3 linked regions of the Variovorax paradoxus genome follow. The protein of the gene in region 2 interacts with the protein of the main gene of each other region in a pairwise test. Links are inferred from orthologs where the notes say so. Each region holds a gene or a part of one and is shown on either strand. Other genes may lie near its edges.

Region 1 (3,163 bases), 120 kb from region 2 along the record:
GCGCGAGTTCTGCGGCCACGGCGTGGGCCAGCGATTCCACGAAGAACCGCAGGTGCTGCACTACGGCCGCCCCGGCACGCTCGAAGAACTCAAGCCCGGCATGATCTTCACCATCGAACCGATGATCAATGCCGGCAAGCGCGACGTGAAGGAAGACTTCAAGGGCGGCCAATACGACGGCTGGACCATCGTCACGCGCGACCATTCGCTCTCGGCGCAATGGGAGCACACGGTGCTGGTCACCGAAACGGGCTACGAGGTGCTCACGCTGTCCGAAGGCAGCCCGCCCCTGCCCTCCTTCGTCACTTCCACGAAAACGTGAGCCGCGCGAGCGGCGCACGGCCCCGGACAAAGCCGTGATCGAACCAGCCAAGATCGACGTGGCAACGCTGCGCGAAGCCTATCGCGCAAAGAAACTCGCGCTCTTCGAAACCTTGCGTTTCGCGCGCGCACCCACGCGCAGCGTGCATACGGTGCTGAGGCAGCTGTCGGCGCTGGCCGACCAGACCTTGTGCGCGCTTTGGCGCGAGGCCGACTTTGGCGATTCGCTTGCGCTGGCGGCCGTGGGCGGCTTTGGCCGCGGCGAGCTGTTTCCGTATTCCGACGTCGACGTGCTGTTGCTGCTGCCACCCGAAGGCCACGCGAGCGGCATCGATCCGGCGCGCATCGAGGCCTTCATCGGGCATTGCTGGGACGCGGGGCTGGAGATCGGCTCAAGCGTGCGCACGGTCGAGGAATGCCTGGCCGAGGCAGAAAAAGACGTCACCGTGCAGACCTCGCTGCTCGAGGCACGGCTGATCGCGGGCAACAAGAAGCTCTTTGTCGGCTTTCGCCGCCGCTTCACCCGCGCCATCGATCCGCAGGCCTTCTTCGTGGCCAAGTCGCAAGAAATGCGGCACCGCCACCAGAAGTTCGACAACACGCCGTACGCGCTCGAACCCAACTGCAAGGAATCGCCGGGCGGCCTGCGCGATCTGCAAACCATTCTCTGGATGACCAAGGCCGCCGGCTACGGCAGCCGCTGGGACGACCTGGCAAAGAACGGGCTTGCAACGCCGTTCGAGGCGCAGCAGATCAAGCGCAACGAGGCGCTGCTCTCGCTGATTCGCGCGCGGCTGCACGTGATTGCCAACCGCCGCGAAGACCGGCTGGTGTTCGACCTGCAAACCGCCGTGGCCGCGAGCTTTGGCTACGAGAGTGAATCGCAGCGCAAGTCGAGCGAAGCGCTGATGCGGCGCTACTACTGGGCGGCCAAGGCGGTCACTCAGCTCAACCAGATTTTGCTGCTCAACATTTCGGAGCGGCTGCAGCCCAGCGACGAACAGCACACGTCGATCAACGAGCGCTTCTACGAACGCGCCGGCCTGATCGAGATTGCAAGCGAGGACCTGTACGAGCGCGAACCGCGCGCCATTCTCGAGACCTTCCTGCTCTACCAGAAGACCATCGGCGTGAAGGGCCTGTCGGCGCGCACGCTGCGCGCGCTCTACAACGCGCGGCATGTCATGGACAGCAAGTTCCGGAACGACCCGGCCAATCACGAGACGTTCATGCGCATCCTGCTGCAGCCGTACGGCATCACGCATGCGTTCAGGCTGATGAACCAGACCTCGGTGCTGGGGCGCTACCTGCGGGTGTTCCGCAGCATCGTGGGGCAGATGCAGCACGACCTGTTCCACGTGTACACGGTGGACCAGCACATCTTGATGGTGCTGCGCAACGTGCGGCGCTTCTTCATTGCCGAGCACGCGCACGAATACCCGTTCTGCTCGCAGCTTGCGGCCGGCTGGGACAAGCCGTGGATTCTTTACGTGGCCGCGCTGTTCCACGACATTGCCAAGGGCCGCGGCGGCGACCATTCCACGCTCGGCGCGCGCGACGTGCAGCGCTTCTGCAAGCAGCACGGCATTGCGCGCGAAGACGCCAAGCTCATCGAATTCCTGGTGGCCGAACACCTGGTGATGAGCCAGGTCGCGCAAAAGCAGGACCTGAGCGACCCGGAAGTGATCGGCGCCTTTGCCAAGCGCGTGGGCAACGAGCGCTATCTCACAGCCCTTTATCTGCTCACCATTGCCGATATTCGCGGCACGTCGCCGCGCGTGTGGAATGCATGGAAGGGCAAACTGCTCGAAGACCTTTACCGCTACACCCTGCGCGCGCTGGGCGGCCGCATGCCCGACCCGGACGCAGAAGTGGAGTCGCGCAAGCGCGAGGCGCTGGTGCAGCTTGCGTTGCATGCACAGCGCTTCGAAGCGCACAAGGCGCTGTGGGACACGCTCGACGTCGGCTACTTCATGCGCCACGAGGCCAGCGAAATCGCCTGGCATGCCAAGCAGCTTTCGCGCTTCGTGCCGCCGCCCAACGTGCCGGTCGATCCCAAGGCGCCGCCCATCGTGCGCGCGCGCCTTTCGCCAGTGGGCGAAGGGCTGCAGGTGGTGGTGTACACGCCCGACCAGCCTGACCTGTTCGCGCGCATCTGCGGCTATTTCGACCAGTCGTCGTTCAGCATTCTTGACGCGAAAGTACACACCACCAGCAACGGCTACGGCCTCGATACCTTCCAGGTTGTAACTACTTTCCTGCCCGACCATTACCGCGACCTCATCAGCATGGTCGAGCTGGGCCTTGCCCAAACGCTCACCGAGGCCGGTCCCCTGCCCTCGCCCAGCGTGGGCAGGGTGTCGCGCCGGGTGCGCAGCTTCCCCATCAAGCCGCGCATCAGCCTGCTGCCCGACGACAAGGCGCAGCGCTGGCTGCTCAACATCTCTGCCAGCGACCGCGCGGGGCTGCTGTATTCGGTGGCGCGGGTGCTTGCACGGCATCACCTCAATCTGCAACTCGCCAAGGTCACCACGCTCGGCGAGCGCGTGGAAGACACGTTCCTCATCAGCGGCCCCGAGCTGCAGGGACAGAAGACGCAACTGGCCATCGAGACGGAGCTGATGGAGGCCCTGGCCTCCTGAGGCGCTTTCCGCTTGTTTCGTTCGCAGGCGCATCCTGCGGCATGATGTTGCCGACTTGATTCAACTCGAACGGCAACACTCGACATGAGCCAAAAGACCAACCCTCTCGCGGGCCAGCCCGCACCGCTGGACCTGCTCGTCAACATCCCGCGCCTCATCTCGGCCTACTACACGGGCCGGCCCGATCCTTCCGTGCCAGC
Region 2 (3,709 bases):
ATAATCGTTCAAGCCTTTTTCTTCCTTCCGTATGACGCTCAAGCTCGCCGTCGCGCAACTCAATTTTGTGGTGGGCGACCTCGCCGGCAACGCGAAAAAAATTGTGGATGCCGCGCAGCAAGCCTACGCAGAGGGTGCGCGTCTTCTGCTGACGCCCGAACTCTCGATCGCTGGTTATGCGGCAGAGGATCTTTTCCTGCGGCCCGCTTTTACCGAAGCTTGCGATGATGCCGTGAAAGGCATTGCCGCTGCGCTCGCCGGTCTCAAAGACATGGTCGTGGTGGTGGGGCATCCGACGGGCGGGAGCCTCCGCAGCCGCTCGGTGGCGGTGCAGATGCGCTACAACGCCGCCAGCGTGATCAGGGAAGGGCGCATTCTTGAAACCTACGCCAAGCGCGAGCTGCCCAACTACCAGGTGTTCGACGAACGCCGCTATTTCACGCCGGGCCAGGGCACCTGCGTGTTCGAGGCCGGAGGCGTCTCGGTGGGCCTGCTCATCTGCGAGGACGCCTGGTTCGACGAGCCGGCCGAGCTGGCCCGCGCGGCCGGCGCCGAAGTTTTGGCGGTCATCAATGCGTCGCCGTACCACGTCGGCAAGGAAGGCGAGCGCGTGGCGCGAATGGCCGACCGAGCCCGCGCGGTTGGGCTGCCGCTCGTCTACGCGCACCTGGTCGGCGGCCAGGACGAAGTGGTTTTCGACGGAGCCTCGTTCGCGCTGCAGGCCGACGGCGCCCTGGCTGCGCAGGCCGAGAGCTTCAAGGAGCGCCTGGTTTTCATGCAACTGGAGCGGCCCGCGCAAGGCGGCGCAGGCATCGGCTTCGTGGCCGAGCCGCAAGCAATCGCGCCGCCGCGCGATGCCGAAGCCCAGCTGTGGGATGCACTGGTACTGGGCGTGCGGGACTACATCGGCAAAAACGGCTTTCCGGGGGCCGTCCTGGGGCTCTCTGGCGGCATCGATTCGGCACTGGTGCTTGCCATTGCAGTCGATGCGCTCGGCAAGGACAAGGTACGCGCGGTCATGATGCCTTCGCCCTACACGGCAGACATCAGCTGGATCGACGCGCGCGAGATGGCCAGCCGCCTGGGCGTGCGCTATGACGAAATTTCAATCAAGCACACCTTCGAATCGTTCACGGGCGCGCTGGCCGAGGAGTTCGAGGGCCTGCCCGAAGACACCGCCGAAGAGAACATCCAGGCCCGCATCCGCGGCACGCTCCTGATGGCGCTGTCGAACAAGTTCGGCTCGATTGTTCTCACCACCGGCAACAAGAGCGAAATGGCCACGGGCTACTGCACGCTGTACGGCGACATGGCGGGCGGGTTCGCGGTCATCAAGGACCTGCTGAAGACCACCGTGTTTGCGCTGGCCCGCTGGCGCAATGCCCATGACCCGTACGGCACCGGCGCCTCGCCGATTCCCGAACGGATCATCACGCGGCCGCCCAGCGCCGAACTGCGGCCCGACCAGACCGATCAGGACAGCCTGCCGCCGTACGACATCCTCGACGGCATCCTGGCACGCTACATGCAGGACGATGAGGGCATCGACGAGATCATTGCGGCGGGCTACGAACGCGCGGTGGTCGAGCGAGTTGCGCGGCTCATCAAGATCAATGAATACAAACGGCGCCAGGCGCCAGTGGGCATCCGGGTCACCCATCGCAGCTTCGGCAAAGATTGGCGTTACCCTATCACCAGCAAATTCAACGAAACCGCCGGAGCGCAAAAACCATGAAGCAGATCACCGCCATCGTCAAACCCTTCAAGCTCGAGGACGTGCGCGAAGCGCTGGCCGAAGTGGGGGTAACCGGCCTCACGGTGACCGAAGTCAAGGGCTTCGGCCGCCAGAAGGGGCACACGGAGCTCTATCGTGGTGCGGAATACGTAGTCGACTTCCTGCCGAAGATGAAAGTCGAAGTGGTCGTCAACGAGGGCGACGTGGAACGCTGCATCGAGGCCATCGTCAACTCGGCCCGCACGGGCAAGATCGGCGACGGGAAGATCTTCGTCACCGAAGTAGAGCGTATCGTGCGTATCCGCACCGGCGAAGAGAACGAAAATGCCGTTTGAACGGCGCACCGCCGGCTTGGCCCGAGGCTAGAGGTTTTCAGCCAGGCGATCGCCGCGGGGATGCAGCGGCACCTGGGCGCGCAGTGCGGTGAGCAGTTCGGTGGGGTTGGTGCCCGTACGGATGAGCTCCATCTGCCACTCGCCCATGAAGCCCTCGCGCACGCTGTGGGCCAGGAAGCCCAGCAGGCCGTCGTAGTAGCCGGCCGTGTTCAGGATGCCGGTCGGCTTGTCGTGATAGCCGAGCTGGCGCCAGGTCCAGATCTCGAACAGTTCCTCAAAGGTGCCGATGCCGCCCGGAAGAGCGATGAAGGCGTCGGCGCGCTCGCCCATCATGGCCTTGCGTTCATGCATGGTGTCGACCACGTGGAGCTCGTCGCAAAGCGTGTTGGCCAGCTCCCGGTCGACCAGCGCCTTTGGAATGATGCCGACCACGCGGCCGCCGGCATTGCGAGTGGCCTCGGCCACGGTGCCCATCAGGCCGGTGCGCCCGCCGCCGTAGATGAGTTGGCCGCGGTGCTGGCCAATCCACTGGCCGACCGCTTCGGCCGCCTTGGAGAACTCAGGGCGCTCGCCAGGGCGCGAGCCGCAATACACACAGATCGAAAATTCAGGATTCATCCCGCCATCATGCCTCGTGCGGGGGGTGCTTTCATGACGCGAAGCGCTGCCACAACGCCGCCAGCCAGATGCCTCCGCACAACATGAGAGACAGCAGAACGGCGGCGCTTCCCATGTCCTTGGCGCGCTTGGAAAGGTCGTGCCATTCGGGGCCGATGCGGTCGATCGCGGCTTCGACCGCCGTGTTGAGCAGCTCGACGATCATGACCAGAATGGCACTCCCGGCGAGCAGGGCGACTTCGAGCCAGCTGCGGCCGAGCCAGAAGGCGGCCGGGATCATCACGATCGCCATGATGGCTTCCTGGCGGAAGGCCGGCTCTCTCCAGCCCGCGCGAAGGCCGTGCAGCGAAATCAGCGTGGCGTGCCACACGCGCTCGAAACCCTTGCGCGCCTTTTGCGGATTGACGGCGGGGTCGGGAAGCTTGGGCAGGGCACTCATCGGCGGCTCATCGGCTTGGAGGTTATGAGCCGTGTGCCGGCCCAGGCGTCATGCCAGAACTGGCGCTCGGGGTGAAAGCGAGCCAGCACGGCCCACACGGCAATCCAGCCGAACAGCAGGACCAGCGTTTCGACAACCGGCACGCCCAGCAACGGATGCAATGCCAGCGGCGGCAGCAGCCAGACCCAACTCAGCACGTAGCGCAAGAAGGCCCGCGGCTGGGTGACGGGGCGGCCTTGCTTGTCCACGATCCGAATGTTCCAGGTTTTCATGCCCAGTGTCTGGCCCTTGGACCAGAACCAGACGAAGTACACGCCGAACACCACGAAGAGATAGGCCAGCAGCAGCGGGCGGCGCGTGTCGTCCATGGCGTTGCGCATCTGGCTCAGAGCGCTGAACAGCCAGGCCGACATCATGGCCACGGCGAACAGCAGCATGCCTTCGTAGAGCCAGCATGCCATTCGCCTCCACAGGCCTGGCACTATCGAAAGAGGAGCGCTGGTCGACGAGTCTGCGGGAGAGGATGAGGAATTCGATTCCGAAACTTCAGGGGAAGGTGAAACCATCGAAATCTTGTTCAGG
Region 3 (2,929 bases), 880 kb from region 2 along the record:
CCGCCGGAAGAAGACGCGCTGATCCCGACCGTGTGCCACAGCCTCGACCAGGCGCTGGAATACCTCGACAAGGACCGTGCGTTCCTGACCAAGGGCGGCGTGTTCACCGATGCCTACATCGACGCGTACATCGAACTGAAGATGCAGGAAGTCACGCGCTTCCGCATGGCGACCCATCCGGTCGAGTTCGACATGTACTACTCGCTCTAAATCGGCGGGCGCAAGCCCCTCTGACGGGTAAGTAAGACAGAAAGGACGGCTACGGCCGTCCTTTTTGCTTGGCACGGAACATCTTGTCACCGATGGAGTCGAATTGCAGGAAAATGCGCCTTTGTCGCGCCATCCACCGATTCACATGAAGACTGCTTCTCTCATTTTTCTGGCTGGTTCATTGTTGGCCGTCGCCGTGCCTGCCTCGTCGCAGGAGCGCGTGTGGCGCTGCGGCAATGAATACACCAACAACTCGACCATTGCGCAGCAAAAAGGCTGCAAGGTCATGGAAGGCGGCAACGTCACCGTCGTGCAGGGATCCGGCATGCCGGCTCCGGCCGCCAGGTCCTCGGGCGGCGGCGGTGGCTCGTCCGCCGCGCGTGCGCCGGCCGGCAGCCCGCGCGTGGAAGGCGTCGACCAGCGCGCCCGCGACGGCGAAGCCCGTTCGGTGCTCGAGTCCGAGCTCAAGAAAGCCGAAGCTCGCCAGGCCGAGCTTCAAAAGGAATACAACAACGGCGAGCCCGAGAAGCAGGGCAGTGAAGGCCGCAACTACCAGAAGTACCTCGATCGCGTGGCTGAAATGAAGGCCGAACTCGCGCGCAACGAGAGCGACATCGCAGGCATTCGCCGCGAACTCGGCCGCCTGCCAGCCAAGCAGCAGTAAACAGCAGGACATTCAATGGCATTTGGGAAGAAGGCGGCCGGCGCCAATCCGCGCTTTCAGTCCTTCGACCTGCTCTCCACGCTCATCGCAGTGGTCAGCACCAACGGTTCGGTGCTGTTTGCCAATGCGGCCCTCGAAGACGCGCTGGGCACGTCGCGCCGCACGCTCGAAGGCTCTCAGTTCGGGGCCTGCTTTCATGAGCCGCATGTGCTGCGCACCGCCATCGACGGCGCCCGCAGCAACGACTTTGCCACGCTGCGCTACGAAGCCTTCTTGCGCCGCGTCAATCATGAGTTGATGCCGGTGCAGGTCACGCTCGCGCAGGGCGACAAGTCGGGCGAACTCGTCATCGAGATGTCGCCGCTCGAGCAGCAGGTGCGCCAGGACCGCGAAGAGCGCCTGCTCGACCAGGCGCAGGCCAACAAGGAACTCATCCGCAACCTCGCGCATGAAATCAAGAACCCGCTGGGCGGCATTCGCGGCGCGGCGCAGCTGCTGCAGATGGAGGTCGAGTCGCGCGACCTCATCGAATACACGCAAGTCATCATCCATGAAGCCGACCGGCTGCAAACGCTCGTCGACCGCCTGCTGGCGCCGCACCGTCGCCCGCACGTGGTGGGCGACGTCAACATCCACGAGGTGTGCGAGCGCGTGCGCTCGGTCATTCTTGCGGAGTTTCCGCGCGACCTGCACATCGAGCGCGACTTCGACGTCTCGATTCCCGAGTTTCGCGGCGACCGCGAACAACTCATCCAGGCCACGCTCAACATCGTGCACAACGCGGCGCAGGCCCTTGCCGAGCGCCGCGCAGCGGGAGACGCGCAGATCACTTTCAAGACGCGCATCGCCCGACAGGTCATATTCAACAAGCAGTGGTATCGATTGGCACTGGAATTGCATGTCATCGACAACGGACCGGGTGTGCCGGACACGATCAAGGACCGCATCTTCTATCCGCTCGTATCGGGAAGAGAAGGCGGGACAGGGCTTGGATTGACGCTCGCACAAACTTTTGTGCAACAGCATCACGGCGTGATCGAGTGCGACAGCGTCCCGGGCCGAACCGATTTCAAGATACTGATTCCGCTGCCCTAGCAGCCACGGCAACAAGGAGATGCATGAAGCCGATCTGGATAGTTGATGACGACCAATCGATCCGCTTCGTGCTGGAGAAGGCCTTGTTGCGCGAAGACCTGCCCACGCGCAGCTTCACCAACACGCGCGAGGTGCTGGCCGCCCTCGAACTCGCCGCCGACGACGAACAGCAGGGCCCCCAGGTCCTAGTGAGCGACATCCGCATGCCCGGCGGCTCCGGGCTCGACCTGCTCGACAAGATCAAGGCCAAGCACCCCGGCCTGCCCGTCATCATCATGACGGCATTCTCCGACCTCGACAGCGCCGTTTCGGCCTTCCAGGGCGGCGCCTTCGAATACCTGCCCAAGCCCTTCGACCTGCCGCGCGCCGTCGAGCTGATCCGCCGTGCCGTCGACGAAAGCCAGCGCGAGGAAGTGGCCGAAGAGCGCATGGTCGCCGCGCCCGAAATGCTGGGCCAGGCGCCCGCCATGCAGGACGTGTTCCGCGCCATTGGCCGGCTTTCGCAGAGCAACGTCACGGTGCTCATCACCGGCGAATCGGGTTCGGGCAAGGAACTGGTGGCGCGTGCGCTGCACAAGCATTCGCCGCGCGCCAACGGCCCCTTCGTGGCGATCAACACCGCGGCCATTCCCAAGGACCTGCTCGAGAGCGAACTCTTCGGCCACGAGCGCGGCGCTTTCACCGGCGCGCAAACCATGCGGCGCGGCCGCTTCGAACAGGCCGAGGGCGGCACGCTCTTTCTCGACGAAATCGGCGACATGCCCTTCGACCTGCAGACGCGCCTGCTGCGCGTTCTGAGCGACGGCCATTTCTACCGCGTGGGCGGCCACAACTCCGTGAAGGCCAATGTGCGCGTGATTGCGGCCACGCACCAGGACCTGGAGCAGCGCGTCAAGCTGGGGGGCTTCCGCGAAGACTTGTTCCACCGCCTCAATGTGATTCGCCTGCGCCTGCCCGCGC

What was found.
Region 1: the proteins of GOQ09_RS12410 (region 2) and GOQ09_RS12955 interact in binary tests that used the Escherichia coli proteins (3 or more experiments, as listed by UniProt). The link is inferred for Variovorax paradoxus from one-to-one orthologs.
Region 3: the proteins of GOQ09_RS12410 (region 2) and glnL interact in binary tests that used the Escherichia coli proteins (3 or more experiments, as listed by UniProt). The link is inferred for Variovorax paradoxus from one-to-one orthologs.

Annotation. Positions count from the first base shown.
Region 1 is NZ_CP046622.1:2,796,215-2,799,377, reverse strand. It holds GOQ09_RS12955 ([protein-PII] uridylyltransferase), read left to right. Parts: upstream 1-356; coding sequence 357-2,963; downstream 2,964-3,163. Other genes in the region: pgm (phosphoglucomutase (alpha-D-glucose-1,6-bisphosphate-dependent)), read left to right, coding at 3,048-3,163; map (type I methionyl aminopeptidase), read left to right, coding at 1-322.
Region 2 is NZ_CP046622.1:2,672,717-2,676,425, forward strand. The notes cover bases 402-3,400. They hold GOQ09_RS12410 (P-II family nitrogen regulator), read left to right. Parts: upstream 402-1,731; coding sequence 1,732-2,070; downstream 2,071-3,400. Other genes in these bases: GOQ09_RS12405 (NAD+ synthase), read left to right, coding at 402-1,735; GOQ09_RS12415 (TIGR00730 family Rossman fold protein), read right to left, coding at 2,098-2,688; GOQ09_RS12420 (diacylglycerol kinase), read right to left, coding at 2,720-3,127; GOQ09_RS12425 (RDD family protein), read right to left, coding at 3,124-3,400. Outside these bases: GOQ09_RS12400 (GNAT family N-acetyltransferase), read right to left, coding at 1-12; more of GOQ09_RS12405, read left to right, coding at 32-401; more of GOQ09_RS12425, read right to left, coding at 3,401-3,588; GOQ09_RS12430 (DUF3106 domain-containing protein), read right to left, coding at 3,705-3,709. UniProt on the Escherichia coli protein: P-II indirectly controls the transcription of the glutamine synthetase gene (glnA). P-II prevents NR-II-catalyzed conversion of NR-I to NR-I-phosphate, the transcriptional activator of GlnA. When P-II is uridylylated to P-II-UMP, these events are reversed.
Region 3 is NZ_CP046622.1:1,788,540-1,791,468, forward strand. It holds glnL (nitrogen regulation protein NR(II)), read left to right. Parts: upstream 1-889; coding sequence 890-1,969; downstream 1,970-2,929. Other genes in the region: glnA (type I glutamate--ammonia ligase), read left to right, coding at 1-210; GOQ09_RS08335 (hypothetical protein), read left to right, coding at 356-874; ntrC (nitrogen regulation protein NR(I)), read left to right, coding at 1,993-2,929.